DNA from 3 places in the Rahnella sp. PCH160 genome. Region 3 is predicted to be linked to each of the others. Evidence: predicted binding sites of a transcription regulator. Region 3 holds the regulator's gene; each other region holds the start of a gene.
The links. Region 3 encodes PhoB, which activates phosphate uptake and scavenging genes when phosphate is short. Its sites were predicted from a motif close to CTGTCATAAAACTGNCNNAT; they were not measured.
Positions count from the first base shown of each region.

Region 1: the regulator PhoB is predicted to act here: its motif matches at 5,796-5,815, upstream of pitA (inorganic phosphate transporter PitA).
Region 2: the regulator PhoB is predicted to act here: its motif matches at 2,201-2,220, upstream of ACM5QY_RS11775 (heavy metal response regulator transcription factor).

Region 1 covers NZ_JBLOGT010000001.1:762,860-772,748, forward strand. The annotation lists gene istB (IS21-like element helper ATPase IstB) at 1-403, shown strand, start outside; gene ACM5QY_RS03530 (hypothetical protein) at 532-945, shown strand; gene ACM5QY_RS03535 (fimbrial protein) at 955-1,491, shown strand; gene ACM5QY_RS03540 (fimbrial protein) at 1,502-2,077, shown strand; gene ACM5QY_RS03545 (fimbrial biogenesis chaperone) at 2,096-2,857, shown strand; gene ACM5QY_RS03550 (LysR family transcriptional regulator) at 3,317-4,282, shown strand; partial or broken gene ACM5QY_RS03555 (BaiN/RdsA family NAD(P)/FAD-dependent oxidoreductase) at 4,365-5,566, opposite strand; gene pitA (inorganic phosphate transporter PitA) at 5,887-7,392, shown strand; gene uspB (universal stress protein UspB) at 7,502-7,837, opposite strand; gene ACM5QY_RS03570 (hypothetical protein) at 7,836-7,979, shown strand; gene uspA (universal stress protein UspA) at 8,174-8,614, shown strand; gene rsmJ (16S rRNA (guanine(1516)-N(2))-methyltransferase RsmJ) at 8,677-9,423, opposite strand; gene prlC (oligopeptidase A) at 9,433-9,889, opposite strand, start outside.
Region 2 covers NZ_JBLOGT010000001.1:2,534,619-2,544,507, reverse strand. The annotation lists gene ACM5QY_RS11780 (heavy metal sensor histidine kinase) at 1-1,446, opposite strand, end outside; gene ACM5QY_RS11775 (heavy metal response regulator transcription factor) at 1,439-2,113, opposite strand; gene ACM5QY_RS11770 (hypothetical protein) at 2,326-2,949, shown strand; gene ACM5QY_RS11765 (cytochrome b/b6 domain-containing protein) at 2,976-3,617, shown strand; gene ACM5QY_RS11760 (molybdopterin-dependent oxidoreductase) at 3,610-4,374, shown strand; gene ompX (outer membrane protein OmpX) at 4,482-5,015, opposite strand; gene rhtA (threonine/homoserine exporter RhtA) at 5,414-6,400, shown strand; gene ACM5QY_RS11745 (fasciclin domain-containing protein) at 6,590-7,153, shown strand; gene ACM5QY_RS11740 (sigma-70 family RNA polymerase sigma factor) at 7,218-7,799, shown strand; gene ACM5QY_RS11735 (anti-sigma factor) at 7,796-8,473, shown strand; gene dps (DNA starvation/stationary phase protection protein Dps) at 8,891-9,394, shown strand.
Region 3 covers NZ_JBLOGT010000001.1:4,782,601-4,792,489, forward strand. The annotation lists gene phoR (phosphate regulon sensor histidine kinase PhoR) at 1-1,230, opposite strand, end outside; gene phoB (phosphate response regulator transcription factor PhoB) at 1,252-1,941, opposite strand; gene sbcD (exonuclease subunit SbcD) at 2,169-3,407, shown strand; gene sbcC (exonuclease subunit SbcC) at 3,404-6,661, shown strand; gene mak (fructokinase) at 6,715-7,635, opposite strand; gene rdgC (recombination-associated protein RdgC) at 7,845-8,759, shown strand; gene ppnP (pyrimidine/purine nucleoside phosphorylase) at 8,895-9,185, opposite strand; gene ACM5QY_RS22420 (IclR family transcriptional regulator) at 9,568-9,889, opposite strand, start outside.

The sequences.
Region 1 (9,889 bases), 4.0 Mb from region 3:
AACCTATGTAGGCTGTGCGCTGGGCAACAACGCCTGCCAGCAGGGTTACAGCGTACAGTACTGGCGACTGAGCCGGTTGCTGGTTGAACTGACCCACAGCCGGGCAGACGGCAGTTACCGGAAACAACTTGCTCAACTGTCCAAAACGCAGTTGCTTATCCTGGATGACTGGGGTCTCGAACCGTTACTACCAGCGCAACGTAACGATCTGCTGGAACTGATGGACGACAGGTACGGTAAGAACGCCACGGTCATGATAAGCCAGCTGCCAACGGATGAGTGGTACGGTTGCGTTGGAGATAACACATTGGCGGACGCGATCCTTGATCGTCTGATGCATAACTCGCACCGTCTGGAAATGAAAGGTGAATCGATGAGAAAACGACTGGCACAGGTTGACTAAAAGTGAACGGTCGGTGTAATAAAAAGAAGTTAGGGCGCGTTAGGAAATAACGCATTCACGTTCAGCCGGAACGACCGTTCATCTTCGCCAGAATACGCAGATATCAACCCGAGACTCAACAGGTAACCATGCCTGCTCATTTTGCTTCTGATTTTTCTGACGTTAGCGCAGGCGCCACTGTGGGTACGCCGATGTTCGTTCCGGGAAAGGTGACATGTCAAGGCGGTAGCTCAGGGGGTGAGGGCGATCTGGTTCATATATCAATTATCCCGGGAATCCCCGGGGACGGGCAGTATATTGCGGGCATTCAGGACTTGCCTGAAGTGGGAATTAAAGTCCTTGATGGCGCGGGAACCCCTCTTTTAGTGAATGGAACGGAAGCGGTGACGATGACAACGCATAGGTCATCGGGAATGGGCATAGTCACAGGTACTTTCGACTTCCCGCTGCAACTTCAGTTGGTATCTCGAACCGGTACTGCGCCGGCTAACGCTAAAAAAGATTATTTTTCATTTTTAACGATTCAAATGAGCATGGATTAAGGGGAGGCAATGAAAAATAAATGGAATAAATGGATTTTTACACTGGGTTGTCTGCTTCCTTTTATGGCGAACGCAATAACTGTTGGCAGCAATTATCTTATAATTAACGTGCCCATTTTACCCAGCTCTTGCACGATAGCCACCGGTAAGAGCAACCTTGATGTTAGCCTGGGGCCTGTTACGAATAATACCTTAACCACGGTAGGGCAGCTAATAACCCCCGGGAAATCTTTTGATGTTTCCCTGACAGGTTGTAACAGCGGCATTATTGGTACAGTGATGACGTTTTCAGGCGCGACAGATAACGATCAACCCGCATTGCTCGCACTCAGTAACCCCAATGCGGCGGATACCGCAAAAGGGCTGGCCATACGACTGAGTGATAAAGCGAATAATATTATTGATATTAATAAAAAAATGACGCTTCAACCTTTGCTCCCGGGTGACAATACGATAACGTTTAATCTGGCTTACCAGGTAACCAAAGTACCTGTGACTACCGGCAATGCTAATGCCGTACTGTATCTCGATCTGACCTATCAATAGGGATAAAAAGATGAGTCATTATTTTACGAATATAAACTCAATTTTAAATGAGCTATTTTTCAAGAAATTGTCTTTGGTTACACCACTAATAATTTCATCATGCGCTCTTGTGACCTGTCAGGTATCAGCACATGACGTTACCGTGAATATTACCGGTGCCGTGACAGATGCAACCTGTACGGTATCTCCTGACTCTGTAAATAAAACGGTTTATTTAGGGAAAGTTCCGGCAAAAACTTTTTATCGTGCCGGGGGGAGTTCCCTGCCCGTGGCCTTTAACATTAATCTCGAAAAATGCGGGGCTATTGCCAATGGGGTCGTTATTTCCTTTTCAGGCACTCCCGATGACAGTATGACCGATTTATTAAAGCTCTCACCTGAAAGTTCCGCCAGCGGTATTGCTATCGAACTCATGGACGACACGCAACAATTGGTTGCTGTTGGCGGCAGTTCCCGGCCCTATTTAATTACAGGCGGCGCAACCACGGCATCATTGAAATTTTATTCTAAAATGGTCGCGAACGGTGAAAAATTTCAACCCGGATCGATTATCTCAAGCGTGACGTTTAATACATCATATCCTTAGCGGGTTTACATCAGACAGATGAAAAAACACATTACCCTTCAAAAAACATGGCTTGTTTTATTTTTCATGTGGTTATTAGCCTTGCTTCCTGCAAAAGGCTATGCCGGTGTCATGATTGGGGGCACCCGTTTTATTTATAATGAAAAAAGTGAAAACGGACTTGCATTTCTGGTCAGAAATACGGATGAAACACCGTATTTAATTCAGACCAGAGTGTTGCCTGATAAAACGAAAGGAAACGAAAATCAGGGCGCGACACAAAATTCGACGGGGGCAGACTTCGTCGTTACGCCCCCTCTTTTACCTCTCAGGAAGAAACAGGAGAATTATCTACGGATCATTCGTACCGGCGGGAACCTGCCTGCCGACCGCGAAAGTTTATTTCAGCTAAGCGTCGCGGCAATTCCTTCCGGACAACCCGGCACCCATGATTTGCAGGTCGCCATACGTTCAAACTTCAAATTGCTTTACCGGCCCGCTGGCCTGAAAGGCATACCCGACGATGCTTACCAGCAACTTACCTGGCAAAGACATAGCGCCTCTGTGAGAGTTGAAAATCCCACGCCTTATTATGTGACATTGTTTAAAATGACGGTAAATGGCAAAACGCAGTCTGCCGAAGGTGTGGTATCTCCCTTTTCTGCCCGCACGGAATCCTGGTGCCCGGCAAATGGGCCATGTCAGCTGCAATGGCAAAGCCTGGATGATACGGGCATACCCACCAAAGCCTGGAATATTGTACCGGTTGAAGTAGCAAAGACTGGAAATATAAAGCTATAAACTCTAGCCGGTAACATTAAAGTTTGTTGTTAAGTCCAGACTTACAGAAGAAAAGCAGGCGATTGACCGTATCGCATAGAAGGTATTGATAAAAATGGATTAGAAATATTGATTATTCTAAAATGGAGTGTTGAATGATAATTTTAAAAAACTTCGAAGATTATAAAATTTGGTTTCACGAAAATTACGTCTGCGATATCGTCGAAGACATTGAAATAGAAGAATGGATCCAGGAGGATAAACCCTTAGAATACCCGTGTATTGTGTATAGTTTCCCAAGAGAAAAAAATGAAATCTTGGGGAAAACGGTTTTCATTACGCTGAAAGAGATAGAATCCTGGTGCAATTCTTTACACTACTTAGAATCATGACCTGTAATTTAATACGAAAAGCGCCTTAAAGTCATTAAATCACACGCTCACATACTTTGCTTAAGATTTCAACTTCAGAGTATTAAAAATGATCAGCGACAGCCTTATTCCAAATCTGGATAAAATAAGTTCATTTGATTTTAATTTACTTTTTATTTTCGAAACTATATTCACCTATAATAGCGTTTCGATTGCGGCAAAAAAATTAGGATCCAGCCCTTCCTCTGTGAGTCAATCTCTTAACAGACTGCGAATTTACTTTTCAGATCCCCTTTTCATTCGAAAAGGACAAGGTCTGATCCCGACGACCGTAGCAATTAACTTACATGAAAGAGTCAGAGTTGAATTAGGTGCACTGGTAAAAAGCCTGTTTACCGTCGCAGAGTCTGAAATGAATCATAACTTTATGATTTACTCTTCACCCTATACCGCGCAACGTATTTTGCCTAAGATAGGCTCCGTATTATTCGAAAAAAACTTACCCTACGAATTGACACACATTCCTGCAAATGCTGCATTGGATGCAGGCGAAGACATTCTTACCTACCGTAAAGCAGATCTCGTTTTTGACACTAAACCCTATTACAGCAATTCAACCGTCACAACATTATATATGGAAGAAAACATCATTGCTGTATGCCGTAAATCTCACCCCCGACTTGGTACATTCCTGAGTAAAGAAAACATGGTTCATGAAAAATTCATACGTTTCAACATAAATACACCCGGAGTGCAAAAAACGCAGGTCGATATTGAGGAGAGTTTGCCTGGCCGTATTTTTAATTTCACCAGCAGTTCTATAGATGTCAACGCAGCGGTTGCTGAAATTACAGACTCAGTAACTTTTATCAGCGAATGGTTTTTCAATAAATTTGGGGAGAGTTATAATTTAAAAAAGCTCGATACGGGTTTTGAACTAAAACCCATTAAATACTTTATGACCGATAATAAAAGCGCAACAAACAATGCACACTTTGCCAAGTTCATTGATGTTGTGAAAAAAACAATCAGGGATGATTTGGTCACTAATCATTTATCACTCCCTGTCAGTTAAGCTCTTACGTAAATTTTACGTCATTCAGTAAACGAAATCTTCTGCCGTGCAAGGTGTGAAATCCTGTTTCATGCCATTTTGCTCATGAGCATTTCTTCAGGATCAGATCCTGCGCGCACGCCCACGCCGAGCTCCACGCCCACTGGAAATTGTAGCCCCCAGCCAGCCGGTCACGTCCACAACTTCACCAATAAAATACAGGCCCGGCACTTTTGCCGCAGCCATGGTTTTGGAAGACAGTTCACGCGTGTCGACACCCCCCAGCGTCACCTCTGCCGTGCGGTAGCCTTCGGTGCCGTTCGGCTGCATCTGCCAGTTTTGCAATTGCTCAACCAGCTCGGCCTGTTGCGATACGTTCAGTTGTTTCAGCGTGACGTCCGGCAACTGGCCGAGCGTTTGCAGGCATTCCACCAGGCGCTTCGGTAACTGCATCGCCAGCGTATTTTTCAGGCTCTGGTTCGGGTGCTCCTGCCGCTGCGCATTGAGAAACGCCGCCAGATCGACATCAGGCAGTAAGTTAACGCTTACAAACTCACCAGGTTGCCAGTAGCTGGAAAGTTGCAGAACGGCCGGACCGGACATCCCGCGATGCGTAAACAGAATGCTTTCGCGGAATACGGTGCCATCCTGTGCGGTGAGCACAGCAGGCACGGAGACGCCTGAAAGCGTTTGCAAATGGTCGAGCAGTGGCTTGTGCAGCGTAAATGGCACCAGACCGGCGCGGGTCGGTAAAACTTTCAGGCCAAACTGTTCGGCCAGACGATAACCGAAAGGCGACGCCCCCAGCCCCGGCATGGAAAGTCCGCCGCTGGCAACCACAAGTGAGTGAGTACTTACAGTTGAGCCATTCACGTTGATAATAAAGCCATCTTCAGTTTTCTGAACCTCAGAAATCACGCTGCGCAGACGCACTTCGACATTCCCCCGCTCACATTCTTTATCCAGCAACCCCACAATTTGCGTCGCGGAATCATCGCACAAAAGCTGGCCGAGGGTTTTCTCGTGCCAGGCGATGTTGTAGCGGTTGACCAGATCGATGAAATCCCACTGGGTATAACGCGCCAGCGCGGATTTACAGAAATGCGGGTTTTCTGAAAGATAGGCAGCCGGTTCGGCATACAGATTGGTGAAATTGCAGCGACCGCCGCCTGACATCAGAATTTTTCGTCCGGTTTTTTTGCCATTATCCAGCAGCAGAACCCGGCAGCCACCCTGTCCGGCCTGCGCTGCACAGAACATGCCTGCCGCACCCGCACCAATGACTACCACATCAACCTGTTCCACTTTTGGCCTCTCTTTACGAAAAATTCAACGACGTTTTAGACAGGACTTGCGCTGTCCGAATGGGCTTTGGCCGCATTGCGACGCGGATTGTAAGGGACTGACGCCCCTTAAACCAGCCAGAGAGGGGGTTTTCTGAACGTCGTAAGTAAATGTTTCAGAGCCAAAAGAAGGAATAACGTTTTGATATTTAAAATATTAATTGAAACAAACTCAAATATTGAACTGTTTTTAGTCAAAAAAATGTCATATTTTCCTTTTCCCGTCCCCCTGTTCTCGCAGATAATGCGCGGCGTTCATGACCACTAACTGGCGTAACAATTATGCTGCATCTATTTGCCGGGTTGGATATTCATACCGGTTCGTTATTGATTCTCGCGTTACTGTTTGTTCTGTTCTATGAAGCCATTAACGGTTTCCATGATACGGCCAACGCAGTAGCAACCGTCATCTATACCCGGGCAATGCGTTCGCAATTAGCGGTCGTGATGGCAGGGGTATTTAACTTCTTTGGCGTCCTGCTCGGTGGTTTGAGCGTGGCCTATGCCATTGTCCACTTACTGCCAACCGATTTGTTGCTGAATGTAGGCTCCGCGCATGGCCTTGCCATGGTGTTCTCTATGTTACTGGCGGCGATCATCTGGAACCTCGGCACCTGGTATTTCGGTCTGCCGGCTTCCAGTTCTCATACCCTGATCGGCGCCATTATTGGCGTGGGTTTGACTAACGCGCTGTTGACCCACACATCGGTGGTTGATGCGTTAAACATCCCGAAAATGATCGGCATTTTCGCCTCACTGATTATCTCGCCGCTGGTGGGGATGATTATGGCGGGCACCATGATTTTCCTGCTGCGTCGCTATTGGAGCAGTAATAAAAAACATGCCCGTATCCACCTGACGCCTGCAGAACGTGAAAAGAAAGACGGCAAGAAGAAGCCGCCATTCTGGACCCGTATTGGCCTTATCCTGTCAGCGATCGGCGTGAGTTTCTCGCACGGTGCGAACGATGGTCAGAAAGGTATCGGCCTGATCATGTTGGTATTGATTGGTGTGGCTCCGGCGGGTTTCGTGGTGAACATGAGCGCGACCGGTTACGACATTGCGCGTACCCGTGACGCCGTGACGCACCTCGGTCAGTACTATTCGCAACATGTTGATGCGGTGCCGCACGTTGTGGCTCAGACGCCTCTGGTGCCTGCTCCTGACGTCAATATCGCCCTGACCGACGAGACAAAAGTGTTCCACTGTGACAGCAGCCATGCGCTTGATGCGATTGGCCGCGCGCAGACACTGCTGACCAATCTTCAGTCTTACAGCGACCTGGCACCGGACGAACGCAGCCATATGCGTCGCCTGCTGATGTGTGTTTCTGATACTGCCGATAAAGTCGCTAAGTTGCCGGAAACGTCAGCGGCGGATAAACGCTTCCTCGGCGAGCTGAAAACCGACATTCTGCAAACCGTCGAATATGCACCTATCTGGATCATCATCGCAGTGGCTCTGGCGCTGGCGCTGGGTACCATGATTGGCTGGAAGCGCGTGGCGACCACCATCGGTGAGAAGATTGGTAAGAAAGGCATGACCTACGCACAGGGCCTGTCTGCGCAGATGACGGCGGCGATTTCGATTGGCGTTGCCAGTTACACCGGTATGCCGGTTTCCACCACGCACGTATTATCCTCTGCGGTTGCAGGCACTATGATTGTAGATGGCGGCGGTGTACAGTCTAAAACTGTTAAAAACATCGCGATGGCGTGGATCTTAACCCTGCCGGTGTCGATTGTTCTTTCAGGCGGGCTGTACTGGATTGCGCTGAAGCTTATCTGATGAATGTCCGTGTTCAGGCACGGATGTAAAAAAGGCGGCCTTGTTCTTTGAACAGGTCGCCTTTTTTTATTCCCTTTTTCACACATTCCTCGCAACGATTTCAGACGTTTTAGTACCAGATCAGCATCGCGATCATGCTCGTCAATATCAATCCGACCAGTGCTGTCGTCAGGACAAACTGGCCGCGAACTCGCTCACATCGGCGAATAAACTCTGGGTCGTGATGTTCAACATAGCGCTGAGCATAAATATAGCGAACCAGTCTTATTTGCTTGCTCGGCTGACCGTGGGAAGTAAAGAATCCCCCGCCGTCCACATACTGGTAAAGCAACGGATCACATCCCCGAAGCACCACCAGCAACCCGCGCAAAGACGAGTAATAACGCAGCATATTCACCACACACACAAAACATAAAGCCCAAAACAGCGCAACGGGACTGATCATGATTCCCCCTCAAGGCGAACTGACACCGCGCAATGCCGCCCAAAATCTGCTGCACACCCGACGTTTCGCCCTGCCTTTCCGCGATTTCACACCCCAGGCTAAATTCGCCCGCCCTCTTTTCTTATCACAGGAAAATGCTTAAGCAGGAGAAGCCTGCATTATTGAGTGTAGGAAACGAATCTGTAACTGTTCATATTATTTGTATCTATAGATTGTCAGATTCGGAAATGGGATCCGTATGCTTGATTTCTTTAACCATTTTGGGGCTATACTGAACTCATGGAATTCGCATGATGCTGATATTGCTATTAACCGACTTATGGAAGGAGTTTTCTTATGGCTTACAAACACATCCTTATCGCTGTAGACCTGTCGCCGGAAAGTAAGGTACTGGTCGAGAAAGCCGTTTCCATGGCGCGTCCTTACAACGCCAAGGTATCCCTGATTCACGTCGACGTGAACTATTCAGACCTGTACACCGGCCTGATTGACGTAAACCTGGGCGATATGCAGAAACGCATTTCCGAAGAAACGCACCACGCGCTGAATGAGCTTTCGCAAAATGCGGGTTACCCGATTTCAGAAACCCTGAGCGGCAGCGGTGATTTAGCACAAGTGCTGGTCGATGCCATCAACAAGTACGGCGTAGATCTCGTGTTGTGCGGCCATCACCAGGATTTCTGGAGCAAGCTGATGTCCTCCGCGCGCCAGTTGATCAACACCGTCCATATCGACATGCTGATCGTGCCATTGCGTGACGAGGAAGAAGAAGCGTAAGACCCAACGTCTGAGCTTTGATGAGAAAGAGGTGTCATTGGCACCTCTTTTTTTATGGGGATTTACAGCGGCGTATAAATATCAAACCGGTGGCTTTTGGTCACCACGGCGGCCTGCGCGGCGATGTCAGCCATCGGCGGCGCGTAATCCGGGCGTTTCACGACAATGCGCTTGGTCGCTAACCGGCGCGCCGGTTCCAGCAGGCCGTCAGCATCTTCGTCCGGGCCAACCAGCCCCTGAAATACGCGCATCTCTTTCTTCACCAGCGCACTTTTCTGTTTGTGCGGATACATCGGATCGAGATACACCACTTCCGGTTTTGGCGAAAGCTCAGAGAGCGCCGTCAGGCTCGAGGCGTGCAGCAGCGTCATGCGCTCGCGCAGCCACGGGCCGATTTCTGCATCACGATAGCCACGCGCCAGCCCGTCATCAAGCAAAGCCGCCACGACAGGATTACGCTCCAGCATTCGCACTTTGCAGCCCAGAGACGCCAGCACAAACGCATCACGGCCCAGACCGGCCGTTGCATCGACCACATCCGGCATATATTTGCCTTTGATGCCGACCGCTTTCGCCACCGCTTCACCGCGTCCGCCGCCAAATTTGCGGCGATGCGCCATCGTGCCACCGACGAAATCGACAAAAATCGCGCCGAGTTTTGGCTCGTCGCGTTTGCGTAATTCCAGACGCTCAGGCGTCAGCACCAGCGCCATCACGGCATCCGGGTCAGACGTCAGATTCCAGCGCTGCGCCAGAACAGATAAGGCGCCTTCATCGGCGCCTTCTTCACAAAGTAAACACACACTCACAGGCAGAAATTATCCTTTGATACCGTAATGGCGCAGCATAGCATCCAGCTGCGGCTCACGCCCGCGGAAGCGTTTGAACAACTCCATCGGCTCTTCGGAACCGCCACGTGACAGAATATTGTCGAGGAACGACTGCCCGGTTTCGCGGTTGAAAATCCCCTCTTCTTCGAAGCGGGAATAGGCATCGGCAGACAACACTTCCGCCCACAGATAGCTGTAATAACCGGCCGCATAACCGCCTGCGAAAATATGGCTGAACGCGTGCGGGAAGCGACCCCAGCCTGGTGACGGCACAACCGCAACCTGCTTCTTGATTTCCGCCAGCGTTTGCAGAATTTGAGCGCCTTTCGCCGGGTCATATTCCGCGTGCATACGGAAATCGAACAGGCCGAACTCGAGCTGACGCAGAATAAACAGCGCCGCCTGATAGTTTTTCGCGGCCAGCATTTTATCCAGCATCTCTTTC
Region 2 (9,889 bases), 2.2 Mb from region 3:
GTGATCCGGATCAGATACTGGCCCGGGGAATGACAGCGTGAATCTCGTCTCACCTTGCGCAGAACTCGTGACCCCGACACTTCCCTGATGCAGCGCCATAATGGCCTGAACGATCGATAATCCGAGACCGCTGGAACTGCCGCCTTCGCTGCGCGATGCGTCAGCCCGGTAGAAGCGGTCGAACAGTTTGCCCAGTTTTTCAGGTGAAATAGGATTGCCCTGACTGGTTACATGGATCTCCATCCCTTTCGCCAGCGGCTGTGCGCTTATCGTGATGGTGCTGCCTTCGTGCCCATAGCGCACGGCGTTGGCGACCAGATTGCTTATCGCGCGCTGAAACAAAATGGCATCGGCGTACAAAATTCCCTGCCCTTCGCCGACCAGCACCATTTCCCGTTCTTCTGCCAGACCTTCGAAATATTCCTGAATACGGATAATTTCGGATGAAACATCAATACTGGTGATTGTTAAAACGGACCGCGCATCGGTTGCACGGGCAAGAAACAGGATGTTTTCCACCATGCGGGAAATACGTTCCAGCGCTTCCATGTTGTTCGCCAGCAGCGTTTCGTACTCTTCCACAGAGCGCGGCTGATAAAGCGCAACCTGACAATGCCCCATCAGCGCGCCCACCGGTGTACGGATTTCATGCGCCAGATCGGCTGAAAACTGCGTCAGACGCTGATAGCCTTCTGCCAGCCTTTCCAGCATGTCGTTGAAAGAATGGATAAGTTGCTGCAATTCCTGCGGCGCGTTTCCCGTGCTCAGCCGGGTAGACAGGCTGGAGGGATGAATTTTCGTGGCCTCCTGCGCCATGTTTCGCAAAGGTTTTAACCCTTTGCGGATCACGACATAGCCGAAGGCGGCGACCAGCAAATATGCAAACAGCACAGCGCCAATGATTTCCCAGCGGAATGTTTCCAGCAGGCGGGACTCTTCCGTCATGAAATGCGCACCGGTAATTTCGACCGTTCTGCCATCCTCGATCCGCACGTCTGCGCGGGCAAAGCGCACCGGCGTACCGTCCGGTGCATTCAGGTGATGCACGGTTTCCAGGGTCAGCGGCTGGCACTCAGGCACAGGCGCAACCGGCGGTAATATCAATTGCGAAGGGTTGACGTTAATCAGCGGCGGCTGGCCTTCGAGACGAAAAGTCAGAATATCGCGCTCGTTACCAAGCATGTTTTCAAATAAACCGGGATTCCGGCTCAGTTGCGACAAAGGGAATTCATTTGCCAGCAGATGACGGAAATATTGAACACGCCCGCTGACCTGATAATCCGCGCGGCGTTCCAGTTCTTTATCAATCGAATAATAAAGATAAAAACCGACGGCACTGACCACCAGCGAAGCAATCAGCGCGAACAACAATGTGGCCCGCAAGGTCAGCGACATCGCCCGTTTTGACGCCGACGGGCGGGCAGTTTCTTTCATCACGTTAGTCATTGCGCACTTCACACACGTAGCCAATTCCACGCACGGTATGGATCAGTTTCGCCTCAAAGGCGCGATCCACTTTGGCGCGCAGACGTTTAATCGCGACATCCACGACGTTGGTATCGCTGTCAAAATTCATGTCCCAAACCTGCGAGGCGATCATGGTGCGCGACAACACTTCGCCTTCACGACGCATCAGCAACTCCAGCAACATGAACTCTTTATTGGTCAGCGCGATGGTCTGATCCTGACGGGTTACACGGCGGCGCAGCACGTCCAGATTCAGGTCCGCGACAGAAAACGTATCCGGCTCGCGTGCCGCCGGACGGCGCAGTAAGGTGCGGATGCGCAGCACCAGTTCGGTGAAGGAAAACGGTTTGATCAGATAATCATCGGCGCCAAGTTCCAGCCCGTGAATGCGATCCTGCACTTCGTCACGCGCGGTCAGGAACAATACCGGCACATCACTTTTTTTACGCAGGACTTCCATCACCTGCCAGCCATCAAGGCCGGGCAGCATGACGTCGAGGATCACGGTGTCATAGCCCTCTTCCAGCGCCAGAAACAGGCCGTCGGCACCGTTACGCGCCAGATCTACGCTGTAACCCGCCTCCGTCAGCCCTTTCTTCAGGTAGTCGCCTGTGCTGACATCATCTTCTATCACCAGTATCCGCATTCAGGCCCTCGGCGCCTCAAGACCATTCTCCCAAAGAATGATTCAGAGGAAGTTTATCAGTTTCATCAGACACCTTTGATGACAATTTTGTCATCAATTTGTCATCAACCGATCCCGGTTTATCGTCCACTCTTAAAGAAGTTACACATCACTGGCATGTTCAGTGATTCATCTAACAGAATGAAATCACGCTAGAAAATGGAGAGTTGATAATGAACACACCTACACGCCTTGCAGGTTTATTACTGGGTTCCCTGCTGATGTGCAGCGGAATGACGTCGGCTTTTGCGGCCGATAACGTGATTAAGCCTACACGCGGAACCATTGATTCAGTTAATGATTCATCTGTGCAAATCACCACCCGTCAGGGTGAAAAGCTCGACGTGAAACTGACCGATCAGACCAAGATCAACGCGGTCACCAAAGGGCAGATCAGCGACATCAAACCCGACAGTTTCATCGGTACGGCAGCGGTTCCACAGTCTGACGGCACGCTGAAAGCGCTGGAAGTGCATGTCTTTGCGCCAAGTCTGCGCGGCAGCGGTGAAGGCTTCAACCCGTTTGAATCCGCTGACGGCAAAATCAACACCATGACCAACGGCACCGTCGGCAAACTGGTCAACAGCAATGGCCGCACGCTCACCGTGAAATATCACGATGCAGAAAAAACCGTTGTCGTACCTGACGATGTACCGGTCGTTCTGCTGGCACCGGGCGATCGCAGCCTGCTGAAGCCGGGCACTAAAATCGTGCTGTTCGCCATGAAAGATGACAAAGGCGCGTTGGTTGCCCGTGGAATTGCTGCCGGTAAAGATGGCATCGCGCCACCGATGTAATCAGTCAAATCATCAGGATATTTATCGTGAAACCTCAGCCCTCTTCAGTTCGAAAACGCAGGATCCATTCCTGGCCGGTGCGCATCAGCCACTGGATTAATCTTCTGGCAATGATCGGCATGGTGATGAGCGGCTGGGGGATTTATAACGCAGACCCCCTGTTCACCTTTACATTTCCGCAAAGCACCACGCTCGGCGGCTGGCTGGGCGGTAATATCGCCTGGCATCTCGCCGTGATGTGGTTGCTGGCGGCTAATGCCCTGTTTTATCTGCTGTGGGGCGTTTTCAGCGGCCATTTCAAACGGGACTTTTTCCCGTTTTCACCCCGCACCGTCTGGCGCGATACCGTTAGCGCCCTGACCTTTCATCTGCCTCATAAACTGGGCCAGTACAACGCCGTGCAAAAACTCATGTACAGCGGTGTTCTGGTGCTCGGCCTTCTGCTGGTGTTATCCGGTTTATCCATCTGGAAACCGGTGCAGTTCAGCGGGCTGGTGTGGCTGTTCGGCGGTTTCGATATTGCCCGCTATGTACACTTTTTTGCAATGAGTGGCGTGATGCTGTTTGTGGTCATTCATGTCCTGATGGTGCTGCTGGTGCCCAAAACATTTGTGGCGATGATTACCGGTGGCAAGGCAATGAATAAAGAGGAAAGTGCCGATGAGTGAAAAATCACAACGGCCAAAAATCATTGTGGAGCCCGATCAGCGTAAGCAACTGGTGAATATCCAGCGCCGTTTACTGCTGCGCTCCGGATTAACGCTGGGTGCCGTTTCTATGCTGACCGGCTGTAATTTGCAGGACGGCGACGAAGTCGACAAAGTCCTGTGGGCGATGTCGCGCTGGAATGACCGCGTTCAGGGCTGGTTATTCGGCGGGCAAAAACTGGCGCAAACTTACCGCGCCGATCAGATTACGACACCCTTCCGTTTCAACGCGTATTACCCCGAATATAATGTCCCGGAAATCGACATCCCGAATTACCGGCTGGAAGTGTCTGGACGGGTGCAAAAGAAAGCGTCCTGGACGCTGGAACAACTGCAACGTCTGCCGCAGGAAAGCCAGATCACCCGGCTGATTTGTATTGAAGGCTGGAGCGCCATCGGGCAGTGGAAAGGCGTGCCGCTCAAGACGTTTCTTCAGCACGTCGGGGCCGACCTGACGGCGAAATATGTCGGATTCAAATGCGATGACCGGTATTACTCGGGCATTGATATGGCGACCGCGCTGCATCCGCAAACCATTCTGGCACTGGATTTCGGCGGCAAGCCGCTACCTCCGGATTTAGGGTATCCGCTGCGCCTGAGAATGCCCACAAAGTTAGGTTTCAAAAACGCCAAACATATCGGCGCGATTTTCGTCACCAACACCAATCCGGGCGGCTACTGGGAAGATCAGGGGTATAACTGGTTTAGCGGAATTTGATTACTGCCGTTGATACATCGCTGAAATACAGACATAAAAAAACCGCTCTTTCGAGCGGTTTTTGTTTTCGCATGAGGGTAGCGGCAAGCGCTACACAGGGCGAAGAATTAGAAGCTGTAACCCACGCCTGCGATCCAGGTACCCACATCAACACTGCGGATGCGAGACTGTTCGTAGGAAACGTCCAGAGCAACGTTCTGGATTGGGTTGAACTGCAGACCAGCACCGTAAGAGAAACCATAATCGCTGGTGTCTGATTTTTCACGGTTAGCGGTAGAAGCCACGTTCTCGTTGTACTGGAATTTACCGTAGCCCAGACCGATTACGCCGTAAGCAGAAACCCAGTCGTTGATACGGTAAGCAGGACCTGCAGTGATGCCGTAGTATTGTGCTTTACGGTAATCACCGGAAGTTGGGTTGCTGTCATCCTGAATGTAGGTGAAAGAGCCGATAACGCCCAGTGGGTTGTTATCTTGCTCGTAACGGTACTTCAGGTTGAAGCCGTTTGCTTTGTTTACAACGCCTTGTGCGTCACCCTGTGCGTAGCCAGCAGAAACGGTGCTGGTACCAGCGAATGCGCTAGAGGAAACACCCAGTGCTACGACGCAAGCTAATGCGGAAAGACATGCAATTTTTTTCATAAACCACCTCAAAAAGAGAAACCAAAGTAACCTTCACGTTCGAAAATATACCAAAAACCAGTGTGAAACTCTGCCCCAATTAAGATGTCCAAAGCATCATATGGTGTAACAGGAAGTTTCCAGCACTTGATATCTCTTTCATTTTATTGGGATTTTAGTCACTAAAACTATAAGATAAACTTATTGAACTTTTTGGAATTAGCAGATAATTCCTAAATTTTTGGGCAAAAAAACGACAGTTTTCGGCAATTTTTTAAGAAATGGATTCTGAAAAAACATTTTTTTGAGGATTTTTTATCGTGTGATTTCCCACTACACTGACTGCTCTTTACCTTTCTTTTCAAAACTATAAATCTGAAGATTCTGGATTAATGGGATCACCTCAAAAGGCGCTATGGATGACACAGTCAGAACAAAATCAGCCGCAGAAAACGCAGATCGCTCTGCAAGGTGCGGCGCAAAATAATGGCCCGCCACTTCCTGCCTTACACCGGAAATCTTCTCCGCTGGTCGCCATCCTGTTATTACTCGTCGCGATGCTCTCATTACAGGGCGGCGCGTCACTGGCCAAAACGCTGTTCCCGATCGTCGGTCCGCAGGGTGTGACTGCACTGCGTCTGGGCATCGGCTCCATTTTGTTACTTCTCTATTTCCGACCGTGGCGGCTGAAAATGCGCGGCGGTAATTTCCGTTCGCTGCTGATGTACGGCCTGGCGCTCGGTTGCATGAATTACACCTTTTATCTGGCACTTCGCACAGTACCGCTGGGGATCGCCGTTGCGCTGGAATTCACCGGGCCGCTGGCCGTTGCGATGTTTTCCTCGCGCCGCCCTGTCGATTTCATCTGGGTTGTGCTGGCCGTCGTCGGTTTATTGTTCCTGCTGCCGCTCGGGCAAAGCGCGGGGGGCGTGGATCTTAAAGGTGCCTGTTTTGCGTTAATCGCGGGTGCGTGCTGGGCCGTGTATATACTTGCCGGTCAGAAAGCGGGCAGCAGCTATGGCCCCGGCACGGCGGCAATGGGTTCACTGATTGCCGCACTGATTTTCTTCCCGATTGGCGCGATTCAGGCGCATAGCTCTATTTTTAGCTGGGAAATTTTGCCGTTAGGCCTGCTGATCGCCCTGCTGACTTCCGCTATTCCGTATTCGCTGGAAATGATGGCGCTGACCAAACTCCCGGCGAAAACGTTCGGCACGCTGATGAGTATGGAACCCGCCATGGCGGCGCTTTCCGGGATTATTTTCCTGGGCGAGTTCCTGACGGCCTCGCAATGGCTGGGGCTGGCCGCGATTATTGCGGCGTCTGCCGGTTCTACGTTAACGCTGCAACGTAAAGCTAAAATAGAAACGGTCGATATTCCGGGCAATAATCCTTCCGGGAAGTAAATCCGTGCGGAATCTGCAGAAAAGCCACATCATCGCGCTGTGTTTTTTTTATTGACTATCAATACATTAGAAATTACTTTCGCATTTTTCACTTTATTTCATCTTTTCCTGCATCCAAAAGCAGGGGGTCATTCGTATGTATAGATGTGAGGCAAGACCTTACCTACTCAACTTACGAAGGACACCATCATGAAAACATTACTCCGTACCGCTATCTGCGCTTCTATCCTGCTGAGCACTGCGTCAATGGCTGCAATGATGTCTCAAGACACCACCATGGTCGGTGGCGCTGAAATGTATCCGTCTAAAAATATCGTAGAAAATGCCCTGAATTCGAAAGATCACACCACGCTGGTGGCCGCGGTTAAAGCTGCCGGTCTGGTGGATACCCTGCAAACCAAAGGTCCGTTTACCGTGTTCGCACCGACTAACGCCGCGTTTGCCAAATTGCCTGCCGGCACTGTGGAAAATCTGGTGAAACCGGAAAACAAAGCCACCCTGACCAGCATCCTCACGTATCACGTGGTTGCAGGTAAATATGAAATGAAAGATCTCGAAAAACTGCTGAAAAAAGGCAACGGCACCGCAGAACTGAAAACCGTGAACGGCGAACCCCTGTGGATCCTCAATAACGGCCCGCACAATATTCAGCTGAAAGATGGCAAAGGTAATATCGCCAATATCAGCACTTATGACGTGCAGCAGAAGAACGGTGTGATCGACGTCATTGATACTGTGCTGTTGCCTAAATAATACCGACTATACTGAGAGCTGGATTCCCTTATGAAACAGTATCTCAGAGCATCGGGACGGACGAATGCATGACAATTTAGTCAGTAAGCCAACACCAGAGAAAGCGCCTGAAGTACAGCGCGAATTAATGAGCGCCATGGCTGTTGGCGATCGTCAGGCATTTGAGCAGTTATACCGACTGACGTCCCCCCGGCTGTTCGCCGTTGCATTACGCATGTTGCGGCGACACGCCTGGGCAGAAGAAGTTTTGCACGACAGCTATATCACCGCGTGGAACCGCGCCGCGTCTTACAACCCGGCGCTGAGTTCCCCGATGACCTGGCTTACGCACATTGTCCGAAACCGCGCTATCGACTGGATGCGCGGGAGCGACAACCAATTGGATGAGCTGGATGACGATGTCATACACAGCGACGCCAGCGACGATGATGAACCCTTGCAACGGCTGCAACAGGACAGCGATGCCAAAATACTGGCGGCCTGCCTGGCGCACCTTCCCGCAGAACAACGACAGAGCCTGATCCTTGCCTATTATCAGGGGCTGTCTCACGGCGAGGTTTCCTCACATTTACAACAACCCCTGGGGACGATAAAAAGCTGGATCCGTCGCGCCCTGGATCACCTTAAGAGCTGCGTCGGACTATGAAAAGCAGAAGCCATTATCAGGCTGCCCTCGCAGCCGAATATGCACTCGGCACTTTGCGCGGCGCGGCGCGGATTCAGTTCGAGCGGAAAATGCAAAATGACACGGCTTTAGCGGCTGAAGTGGCCCGCTGGCAGGAGGCGTTCACCCAGCTCGATAATCAGATTATCCCGGTGATCCCACCCGCGTCGGTCTGGAAACGCATTCAGCACAATCTGGCCTTACAACCCGAGAAACGCCCTGCTCCGGCTAAAAGACCGGTGCGTGGTTACATCGGCTGGGCGCTGGCCGCGGGGCTGGCGGCATTATTACTGATCCCTCATCTTCTGGTGCAGCCAGCCGCACCGACGCCGGTCGCCATTCTGGGCAGCAGCGCCGGGCCGCAAAACGGGGAATGGGTTGTGAGCGTGGACATGAGTACGCGCAGTTTATTGCTGACACCGCTCAGCGCGCCTGAGCTGGCCGCAGACCGTAGCCTGGAACTGTGGGCCATTCCACCGGGTGGCAAACCGCGTTCACTTGGGTTACTCAATACCCAGCAAACGACACAATTGACGCTGGCCGCCAAAATGCCAGACCCCGGTTATACACTGGCAATCAGCCTCGAACCTCACGGCGGTTCTCCCACCGGACAACCCACCGGCGCGGTGCTTTACAGCGGAACACTGGCGCTGTAATTCTCGCCAAACGCCTGTCTGAAGCGGCAGATATTTTTCTGCCGTTTTTCATTATTCCGTTCAAAATAAATAATTACCCGATCTGACCATTATTTTTCACAACAGGACATGAATAACCGGAATATATATTCACATCGTCAGTTACATTCTAAAATATTTATCGTACTTAAATGAAAATAATTATCACTATTAATGATTAATATGGTAGTGAAGAAGAATGCTATTACGGATGAATCCTATCCACCTGATAAATCAATGTGATAGGTTAGAGATGAAGCAGCGACAGGCTTTATTAGCCACACACTATCAGAACGATAGGAATGACTGCCCTGCAAAATTGTGATTTATAGCTATACTGTATGCAGTTACGAAATACATTATTTAGTGTTTAATTTAATGAAACAAGGAGATATGAATATGAGTACCGCTAAACTGGTCAAAACGAAATCTTCTGAACTTATCTACACACGCAACGATTTAGATGAAAGCGTCAAACTCAGTACGATCAAAGTGCTTAACCGTCTGGTGACTGAATATATCGATCTTTCGCTGATCACCAAACAAGCACACTGGAACATGCGTGGCGCAAACTTCATCGCTGTCCATGAAATGCTCGACGGTTTCCGCACTGCGATTATCGATCACCAGGACACCATCGCGGAACGTGTTGTACAGTTAGGCGGCGTAGCGCTGGGTACCGTGCAGGTTGTTAATGATAAAACTCCGCTGAAAAGCTACCCGACCAATATCCACACCGTTCAGGAACACCTGAAAGCGCTGGCGGAACGTTATGCTGTTGTGGCTAACGATACACGCAAAGCCATCAGTGAAGTGGAAGATGAAGATACCGCAGATATCTTCACCGCGGCATCCCGCGATCTGGATAAATTCCTGTGGTTTATCGAGTCCAATATCGAGTAATCATTATCGGATGCAGCAGAATACAGGCTGCGAGAATCTGAGTAATTAATGCTTAAAAGCCGGTGACGAGAGTCGCTGGCTTTTTTTTGTTCAATAACAAACGCCTGCCCCTCCCTTTGTAAAAAATTTCACTTAAAACACCCCATTCCTGTAACTTTTAATCAGAGTTAAATAATGACGCCAATGAATAGTTACAAATTAAACTATATTTGCAACTTTCGTCTATGGAACCGGTTTCACTATCATATTGATTAATCAGATCTTTAATTTCATCCTAAGAGAAATCTTAAACCAATAGGCGTGGTGAATGATTTAATGCAAATTAATAGTTCAAAGCAATTTTACATAGTTGTGATGACCCTTGAAACTTGATGAAATATTTTTTCGCAACCTTTACATTTTTGTGAAAAAGCTACACCACGCTAACTCATTAAAAAATGGAAGATAGTTATCAGGGAAGGTACCCGGCATTAACCCCCCGACACGAAACTTACG
Region 3 (9,889 bases):
TTCGCTGAGCACTTCGAGTTTGGCGTTATGATGGCTAAGTGCATGTTTCACGATAGCCAGCCCCAGCCCGCTGCCGCCGGTCTGGCGTGAGCGCGCTTTATCGACACGGTAAAAACGTTCGGTCAGACGCGGTAAGTGCTGGGGCGCAATGCCCGGCCCGTTGTCGCTAATCTGGAACTGCGCACCGTGCTGAATTTGCTGCCAGCTGACTTCAATCCGTGTGCCCGGCGGAGTGTGATTCACGGCGTTATACACCAGATTCGACACCGCGCTGCGCAGTTGATCTTCATTGCCAAAAACTTTCAGCTTCTCGTTTACGCGAAACACCACTTCATGTTTCCCGCCGCTTAACGTCTGCACTTCCCGCTCAAGCATGTTGAGCATCAGCGGAATATCAACTTTCTCGTGCATGTCGATATTGGCGGAGGCTTCGATTTTCGACAGGGTCAGCAACTGTTTCACCAGCCCATCCATGCGCCGCGTCTGTTCCTGCATCGTATCCAGCGCTTTGGTGCGGAACGGCTCTTCCAGTTTGGCGTCTTCCATCATTTCCAGATACCCCTGCAACACCGTCAGCGGTGTGCGAAGTTCATGGCTGACGTTCGCGAAGAAGTTACGTCGTGCGCCTTCGAGCTGACGCATCTGCGTCACGTCGCGCGCAACCATCAGAAGCTGCCCCTCGGAATACGGCATCACGCGAAACTCCACGTAATGTTCGTTATTGAGTTGCAGGTTGAGGGCACGGCTGAAGTCGCGCGTCTGGATCCAGGTACGGAATTCCGGATAACGGAGCAGGTTAAAAATGTGCTGCCCGTTGTCTTCCGGCCAGCGAAATCCCAGCAGATCCTGCGCCAGTCCGTTACACCAGAAAATATTGCCCTCTTCCGTCGCCAGAACCACCGCATCCGGCAGCGATTCAGCCCCGCTGCGGAAACGTTTGATCAACTGGCCTAATTCACGACGACGTCGCCGGTTACGCATCTGCATCTGGTTAAGCCCGTAAAACAACGGTTCCCAGCTCCAGCGCCCGTTCGGCGGGGTGATGCTGCGGTCAAGCCACAGCCAGTGAGAGAGTTTAAGCTGGTTGTAATAATTCCAGCCCAGCGCCGCAGCCAGCGACGCAAAAAGAAGCCAGCCGAAATGGCCGACAAAGACACCGAGGATCAGCGCTGGCAGGCAAAAAAGAAACAATTCACCGGCCAGACGTTTCCATGATAAACGTTCTAACACACAGATTCTCCGCTGTGGGACTCAATAACGCGTTGAGAAACGATATCCGGTACCACGAACAGTCTGGATCATTCTGTCATGTCCACTGGTTTCCAGCGCTTTACGCAAACGACGAATATGCACGTCTACCGTGCGATCTTCCACATAAACGTTAGTGCCCCACACGTTATTGAGCAACTGTTCCCTGCTGTAAACGCGTTCGGAGTGGGTCATAAAGAAGTGTAACAACTTAAATTCGGTCGGCCCCATGTCGAGCGCCTGCTCGTTGGCCATCACCCGGTGAGACGACGGATCCAGGCTCAGCCCCTGCATGTCGATCACTTCTTCCACCGCCATTGGCGAAATCCGGCGCATCACAGCTTTAATACGGGCGACCAGTTCTTTGGGTGAAAACGGTTTGGTGATGTAATCATCGGCACCGACTTCCAGTCCGCGCACCCTGTCTTCTTCTTCACCGCGTGCGGTCAGCATCATCACCGGAATTTCGCGGGTGAGCGCTTCACGTTTAAGGTGCTTAATAAACTGAATACCGGAACCGCCGGGTAACATCCAGTCGAGCAGGATCAGTTCAGGGTAAGGTTCCACTAACTGGCCAATCGCTGAATCAAAATCTTCAGCCTCTACTGCCTGATATCCATTCTGTTCCAGTACAAAACACACCATTTCACGGATTGGAGCTTCGTCTTCAACCACCAATATACGTCTAGCCATCGTAGGTCCTGCCAATAGGTTAGCGATCTTTTATTTGATTGCGGGCGCCATTATGCGTCAGTTTTGTGACAGATTTATGAATGAAAATGATGGTCCATTTAAGGCAAATATGACAGATAAATTCTTGCCATCCTGCTGAAATTGGTCTGATTTATCGGGGACAGGTTCCCCCGCCGACGTTTATACTTTGCCCCATTGTCGTCATACAGGGTTCACACGGGAGTCTCATGCGCCTGATCCACACCTCCGACTGGCACCTCGGTCAGTACTTTTTCACCAAAAGCCGCGCCGCTGAACATCAGGCCTTTTTGCGCTGGCTGACCGGTCAGGTGCAGCAACATCAGGTGGACGCCGTCATTGTCGCCGGTGACATCTTTGATACCGGTTCACCGCCCAGTTACGCCCGCGAGTTGTATAACCGCTTCGTGGTGGAATTACAACACACCGGCTGTCAGTTAATAGTACTGGCCGGGAATCACGATTCCGTCGCCACGCTCAATGAATCCCGTGAACTGCTTTCGTGCCTGAATACGCGGGTGATCGCCACCGTAGGCGAAAATCTGGATGAGCAGGTCTTGGTGCTGAACACGCGCGAAGGCCAGCCCGGCGCGGTGTTGTGTGCGATTCCGTTTTTGCGCCCGCGTGATTTACTGGCCAGCCAGGCCGGGCAGTCCGGCAACGATAAGCAGCTCGCCTTGCAGGAAGCCATTGCGGCGCATTATGACGCGCTGTATCAGGTCGCGCAGGCCAAACGTCAGGAACTTGGCGTGCCGCTGCCGATTATCGCCACCGGCCATCTGACCACCGTCGGCGTCAGCACGTCTGACTCCGTGCGCGACATCTATATAGGCACGCTCGACGCCTTCCCGGCGCAGGCGTTTCCCCCGGTGGATTACGTGGCGCTCGGGCACATTCACCGCGCCCAGTGCGTCGCGAAAACCGAACATATCCGTTACAGCGGTTCACCGATTGCGCTAAGTTTCGATGAGCTCAGCAAAACCAAAAGCGTGTACCTGATTGATTTCGAAGGCGATACGCTTAACGCCATCGACACGCTGGAGATCCCCGTTTTCCAGCCGATGCAGATCATCAAAGGCTCGCTGGCCGACATCGAAAAACAGCTGGCGCAGTTTGCAGAAGGCGATGCAGATAAACCGGTCTGGCTGGATATCGAAGTCGCCACACAGGATTATCTCAGTGATATCCAGCGGCGTATTCAGGCTCTGACGGCAGATTTACCGGTGGAAGTGGTTCTGCTTCGCCGCAGTAAAGAACAGCGTATTAACAGCATCGAACAACAGGAAAAAGAAACGCTCAGCGAACTGAGTGTGAGTGACGTGTTCGAACGGCGTTTGGCGCAGGAAACCGACCCCGACGAACCGCGTCAGGCGCGGATGCGCACGCTGTTTGCTCAGGTTGTCAGCCAGGTCACCCGCGGCGAGTCCGCAGAGGATGCCGCACAATGAAAATTCTCAGTCTGCGTTTAAAAAACCTGAACTCGCTGGAAGGTGAATGGAAAATTGACTTCACCGCAGAGCCTTTTGCCAGCAACGGATTATTCGCCATCACCGGCCCGACCGGCGCGGGGAAAACCACCCTGCTCGACGCCATCTGTCTGGCGCTCTATCACCAGACGCCGCGCCTGAACGTCACGCCGAGTCAGAATGAACTGATGACCCGCCACACCGCCGAATCACTGGCGGAAGTCGAGTTTGAGGTCAAAGGCATTGGCTACCGCGCTTTCTGGAGCCAGCGCCGTGCCAAAAACTCGCCGGACGGCAATTTACAGGCGCCCAAAGTAGAACTGGCGCTGCTGGCCGACGGCAAAATTCTGGCCGACAAAGTGCGCGATAAGCTCGACGCCATTGCAGAACTGACCGGGCTGGATTTCGGCCGTTTCACCAAATCGATGATGCTTTCACAAGGCCAGTTCGCCGCATTCCTGAATGCAGATGCCAACGACCGCGCGGAATTGCTGGAAGAACTCACCGGCACCGAAATCTACGGGCGGCTTTCTGAACGCGTGTTTGAACAACATAAAGAAGCCAAAAATCAGCTAGACGGTTTGTATCAGCGCATGGCCGGTATCGAGTTGCTCAGCGAAGAGCAGCGTCAGGCGTTCGAAACGGAACTGGCCGCGCTGAACGCACAGGAAATTGTTCTCAGCCAGCAGGCGCTGCAACGCCAGCAGGATCTGAACTGGCTGCAACAGTGGCAACAGGTGCAGCAAAAACATCAGCAATCTCAGCAGCAGCTAACAGCAGCGGAGCAGGAAAACCTCGCCGCCGCGCCGCAGTTGCAACAACTGGCGCGCAGTGAACCGGCTGAAAAGCTGCGTCCGCTGCTCAGCGACCGGTTGCGCTGTGAGAAAGAAACGCAGGATTTACAGCAGGTGCTTACGCAACTGATTCAGCAGCAGGAACAACAGGCGGCGCAGATGACGCCGCTGGCTCTGGCGCTGGAACAGGCGAAAGCTGCACGCCAGAAACAGACCGACGAACAGCGCCAGTTACACACGCTGATGGATGAAAAAGTTCTGCCGCTGGATAACGACATTGCCCAGTGCCGCAAATCGCAGGCTGATACTCAGCAGGGCGTCAGTGACGTGCAGAAACAGGCTAATGAGCACAACGCGACGCTGGCGACAATCACCGAAGAACGCCGGAAACTGGATGCTAAGACCGAGCAGCATCAGAGGAAACACACCACGCTGACCGGCACGCTTCAGGCTCAGCAACAGCGTCAGGCTGAACAGGAAAAACAGTATCCGCTGGCGGCGTTGCAGAAACGGCAATCAGAACTGGCGCAACTGCGTCCGGTGCGTCAGCAGCTGTATTCACTCGCGCAAATTTTTCCTCAGCTCGACTCGCGTGTCCGTCAGCAACACAAAGATTTAATGCAGAATCAGACGGCAATCGTGGAAGAAGAACAACAGCTTGATGCAATCCGTCTGCAATGCCAGAAACAGCTCGAGCATCTGAATGATGTCAAAGCACGCCTGAAAAGTGAGGAACTGATCGTCAGCCTGACGGCAGAGCGCGCGAACCTGCAAAGCGGCCAGGCCTGCCCGCTGTGCGGTTCAACCTCGCATCCGTCGATTGAAAGTTATCAGGAAATTAAACCGTCTGAAACGGCGCAGCGTGCCGAAAAAATGCAGCTGGAATTCGACGCGGCAAAAGCCAGCGGAATCGAACTGGCCGCGAAAATTAAAAGTCTGAAAGAACAGCAAAAGCGCCTGCAAACTCAGTTGGAGCAAGATCAGCAACAGCTGAATGCGCATCTCGAAAGCTGGCAGAAACTCAGTGACCCGCTCGGCCTGACGTTCACCCTTCATGATGCGCCGGACATTCAGCAATGGCTGGCGTCGTGCGATCAGGAAGAACAGCAAACGCACGAAGCCATCCGCCAGCATGAGCAACTGGCGCGTGAGCTGCAACAGGCGAAAGATGCCCTGAGTGAAGCCGTCAGCGAACAACAAAAAGTTCAGCAGCAAAGCGCATTGCTGGCGGAGCGTTTTACGCTGACGCAGCAGAACCTGACGAAATCTCAGGAACAGCTTGAACGCCTGCAAACCCAGTATATGGGCGGCGAGAAAACGCTGAAAGACCTGACGGCGCAACGCACAGAACTCTTCGGCGACCGTCAGGTCACGCAGGTTCGCGAGCACTTACATCAGCAACAACAGGCGGGCGAAAAAGCAGTAAGCGAAGCGGAGATTGCCCTGCACCGGGCGCAGGAACTTCGCGACAAACTGGCCGGGCAGCTCGCCAGCACACAACTGCAATTTCAACAGGCCACGGCGCGTCTGCATCAGGCGCAAGCAGACTGGCAACAGGCGCTGGACGTCAGCGAATTTGCAGATGAAGACGCGGTGAAACTCGCCCTGCTCGACGACGCATTACGCCAGCAACTTCAGCAGCGTAAAGACCAGCTGCAAAAACAACTGGCGCAGGCTCAGGCGCTGTTGAGCGACGCCAAAGAAACACGGGAGAAACATCGCCTTACGCGTCCTGCGCATCTGAGTGAAAGCGAAAGTGATCTTACAGCGCTGATTGCAGAGCAGGAATCGCTGTCGCAAAGCCTGAAAGCATTACAGCAGCGCACCGGCGAAGTGAGTAATCAGCTTAAATTCGACAAGGAACGCCGCGGCAACCAGCAGGCGCTTATCGCGCAGATTGCGCAGGCACAACTGACCTGCGATGACTGGGGATATCTCAATCAGATGATTGGCTCCAGCGATGGCGCAAAATTCCGTAAATTCGCGCAGGGTCTGACGCTGGATCATCTGGTGTATCTGGCGAACCGCCAGCTGGAAAAACTGCATGGCCGCTATCTGTTGCAGCGTAAAACCAGTGACGCGCTGGAGTTACAGGTTGTCGATACGTGGCAGGCCGACGCCGTGCGTGATACCCGCACGTTATCCGGCGGTGAGAGTTTTCTGGTCAGTCTGGCGCTGGCGCTGGCGTTGTCAGATCTGGTGAGCGATAAAACCCGCATCGACTCGCTGTTTCTCGACGAAGGTTTCGGCACGCTCGACGCCGACACGCTGGATACCGCGCTGGACGCCCTCGACAGCCTGAACGCCTCCGGTAAAACCATCGGCGTGATCAGCCACGTCGAAGCGATGAAAGACCGCATCCCGGTGCAAATCAAAGTGACCAAAGTCAACGGGCTGGGCATCAGCCGTCTGAGCAGTGAATTTAAAGTTCCGTCGCAATAAACGACAAAGCCGCATGATGCCATTACATCATGCGGCTTTTGTCTGTCGGAAAATTACAACGCGAAACGCGACTGCGGCCACAGCCAGGCTGCACCGCGAACACCGCTGGAATCGCCGTGAACCGCTTTGAGGATCGGCGTTTCACATTCACCACCAAACACCCATTGTTTGATCAGCACGGGAACGGTCTGGTAGAGACGATCCACATTGCTCATGCCGCCGCCAAAAACGATGACGTCTGGATCGAGAATATTCACCACATTGGCCAGCGCTTTCGCCAGACGTCGCTCGTAACGGCCCAGCGCCAGTTCAGCCGTTTCATCGCCCTGTTCGACAAGCTCAATAATTTCCGCACCTTTCAGCCGCTGACCTGACAACCGGAAATAATCTTCCGCAAAGCCGGTGCCCGACACAAACGTCTCCACGCAGCCGGATTTGCCGCAATAACAGGGCACGTCACGGGCGAACTGAATTTCCTCTTCATCCTGCCACGGCAACGGGTTATGCCCCCACTCGCCGGCATTGCCGTTTCCGCCCGCGTGCGCCACGCCGTTAAGCGCAACGCCGGAACCACAGCCGGTGCCGATAATCACCGCAAACACCGTATGACGCCCGGCACCCGCGCCGTCGGTGGCTTCGGAAACCGCCAGACAGTTGGCGTCGTTGGCAATGTGGACTTCACGTTTTAACAACAACGCCAGATCTTCATCCAGCTGCTGACCGTTGAGCCAGACCGAGTTGGCATTTTTCACCTTACCGGTAAACGGTGAGAGCGTGCCGGGGATCCCCAGCCCGACGCTGCCGTGCTGGCCGGTGGCTTTTTCGGCGTCCCGCACCAGACCTTCAATCGCTTTCAGCGTGCGTTCGTAATCATTTCTTGGCGTATCCACCCGCTTGCGGAACAGTTCACCGCCGCTGTCCGATAACGCGATGACTTCTATTTTTGTGCCGCCTAAATCAATGCCAATTCGCACGTTTTCTCTCCTTTTTCTGCCGGTAGGGTCTGTTATTTTGAGGTTAATTCAGTTTAGAAGCTCGCGGCTATCGTCACCAGAATAAGCTGTTATGCAATGTTTCACGTGGCGGCGATTTCTTAACGACGACCCGCGCTCAATTGGTTATCATGCTGCCCTGCATTCATTTAATCAGCGTACCACGAGTGCGCCGGGACAGGGATAACGCCATGTTATGGTTTAAGAATTTGTTGGTATACCGTTTGAGCCGTGAAGTTTCGTTATCTGCTGACGAAATGGAAAAACAGCTCAGCGCATTCACCTTTACCCCGTGCGGCAGCCAGGATATGGCGAAAACCGGCTGGGTTTCACCGATGGGTTCCCACGGTGGTGATGCGCTGACTCACGTTAACGGCGGTCAGATCCTGATCTGCGCCCGTAAAGAAGAAAAAATCCTGCCTTCTCCGGTCATCAAACAGGAGTTACAGGCCAAGATCGATCAGCTTGAAGGTGAGCAGCACCGCAAGCTGAAGAAAACCGAAAAAGATTCCCTGAAAGACGAAGTGCTGCACAGCCTGATGCCGCGCGCATTCAGCCGTTTCAGCCAGACGTTCATGTGGATCGACACCGTTAACGGCCTGATCATGGTGGATGCCGCCAGCGCGAAGAAAGCCGAGGACATGTTGGCGCTGCTGCGTAAAAGCCTGGGTTCACTGCCGGTTGTGCCGCTGACCATGGAAAGCCCGATTGAGCTGACGCTGACCGAATGGGTACGTTCGGGCCAGACGCCAGCCGGTTTTACCCTGCAAGATGAAGCCGAACTGAAAGCGATTCTGGAAGACGGCGGCGTGATCCGCTGTAAGAAGCAGGCGCTGGTTAGCGACGAAATCGCCACGCATATCGAGAATGGCAAACTGGTGACCAAGCTGGCCGTCGATTGGCAGGAACGCATTGCTGTCATGCTGGCCGACGATGGCAGCATCAAACGTCTGAAATTCAGCGATATTATCCGTGATCAAAACGAAGACATCGACCGCGAAGATTTCGCCGGACGTTTCGATGCGGATTTCGTACTGATGACCGGTGAACTGGCAGCGTTAATCCAGAATCTGATCGAGGCGCTGGGCGGCGAAGCACAACGCTAGTTATACCCTTCATCCTTCAAGCTGCCTCCGCGTTGGCCGCCTTGATGCAACTCGAATGATTTTGGGTATACGGAGTTATGAAATAAGAAAAGGCGCTCATTGGCGCCTTTTCTGTTTGTGCTGTGTCTGAATGATTTACTTCGTCAAGTATTTACAGAGATACGACGTGGTTTCGCCGACCTGCAAATTGAATTCACTTTTACCCGGAATGTAGAAGGTTTCGCCTGGCTTAAAGACCTGCCAGTCCGGAGACCCCGGGATCAACACTTTCAGCGAGCCGCTGATCACTGTCATTTCTTCCGGCTTAGCGGTGCCGAAAGTGTATTCACCAATGGCCATCACGCCAACGCTGGCTGAACCCGTGCTGTCGCTGTCAAAACCAATCGACTTCACTTTCCCGTCAAAATACTCATTATTTTTCAACATAGATTGGCCCTTTGCGATAATTTTCAGAGCCTCCATATTAGGGGCAGAAACCTCGTTCTGTCACTGATTATTACCGCTTTATCTGCAACAGACGACACCGCCCGCAAAGCGGCGTCACTGATTTGATTTTAGCGTCGCACAATGCCATTGTGGGTGGCTGTCCCTCAGTTCAAACACCGTGAATGTCTGTTGCAAACTCATCAAAAAAACCTCTTAAAACTTCGTGACCGGCGCTCAGGCGCACGAGCTAAAACGGTCACGAACGCTGTTCATCATCGGAACAGTCAGTGTTTAATGCTGGCCAGATAACGGCCCTGGTGTTGGCGTAAAAAAAATGAATAAAAAATAATCCGGGTCCGTTACTGGTCATTGCAATAAAAAATCATTGCCAGTACTCATCACCCAATTTTTCGGCTATTTGCCGGGTCACGGCAATCAGTCCTTCCTTTATGCCTTCCGGAATGTTTCTCCCCTTTTCAGGAGAAGGAAAAGACAAACAAAGTCCTGCTGTTTCATTTCGATGTTTATTAAAAATGCTGGTCGCTAAAGAACTTATGCCCTGAAGCGTTTCATTATTGGCAAACGATAATCCTGTCTGCCGGACTTCTGCCAGCCTGGCTAAAAGAAGATCCATATTGGTGGGGGAATTGACGGAGTTCACCTGGTATTCCCCGTTAAAACGCTTTACCACGTCTTCGTCACTG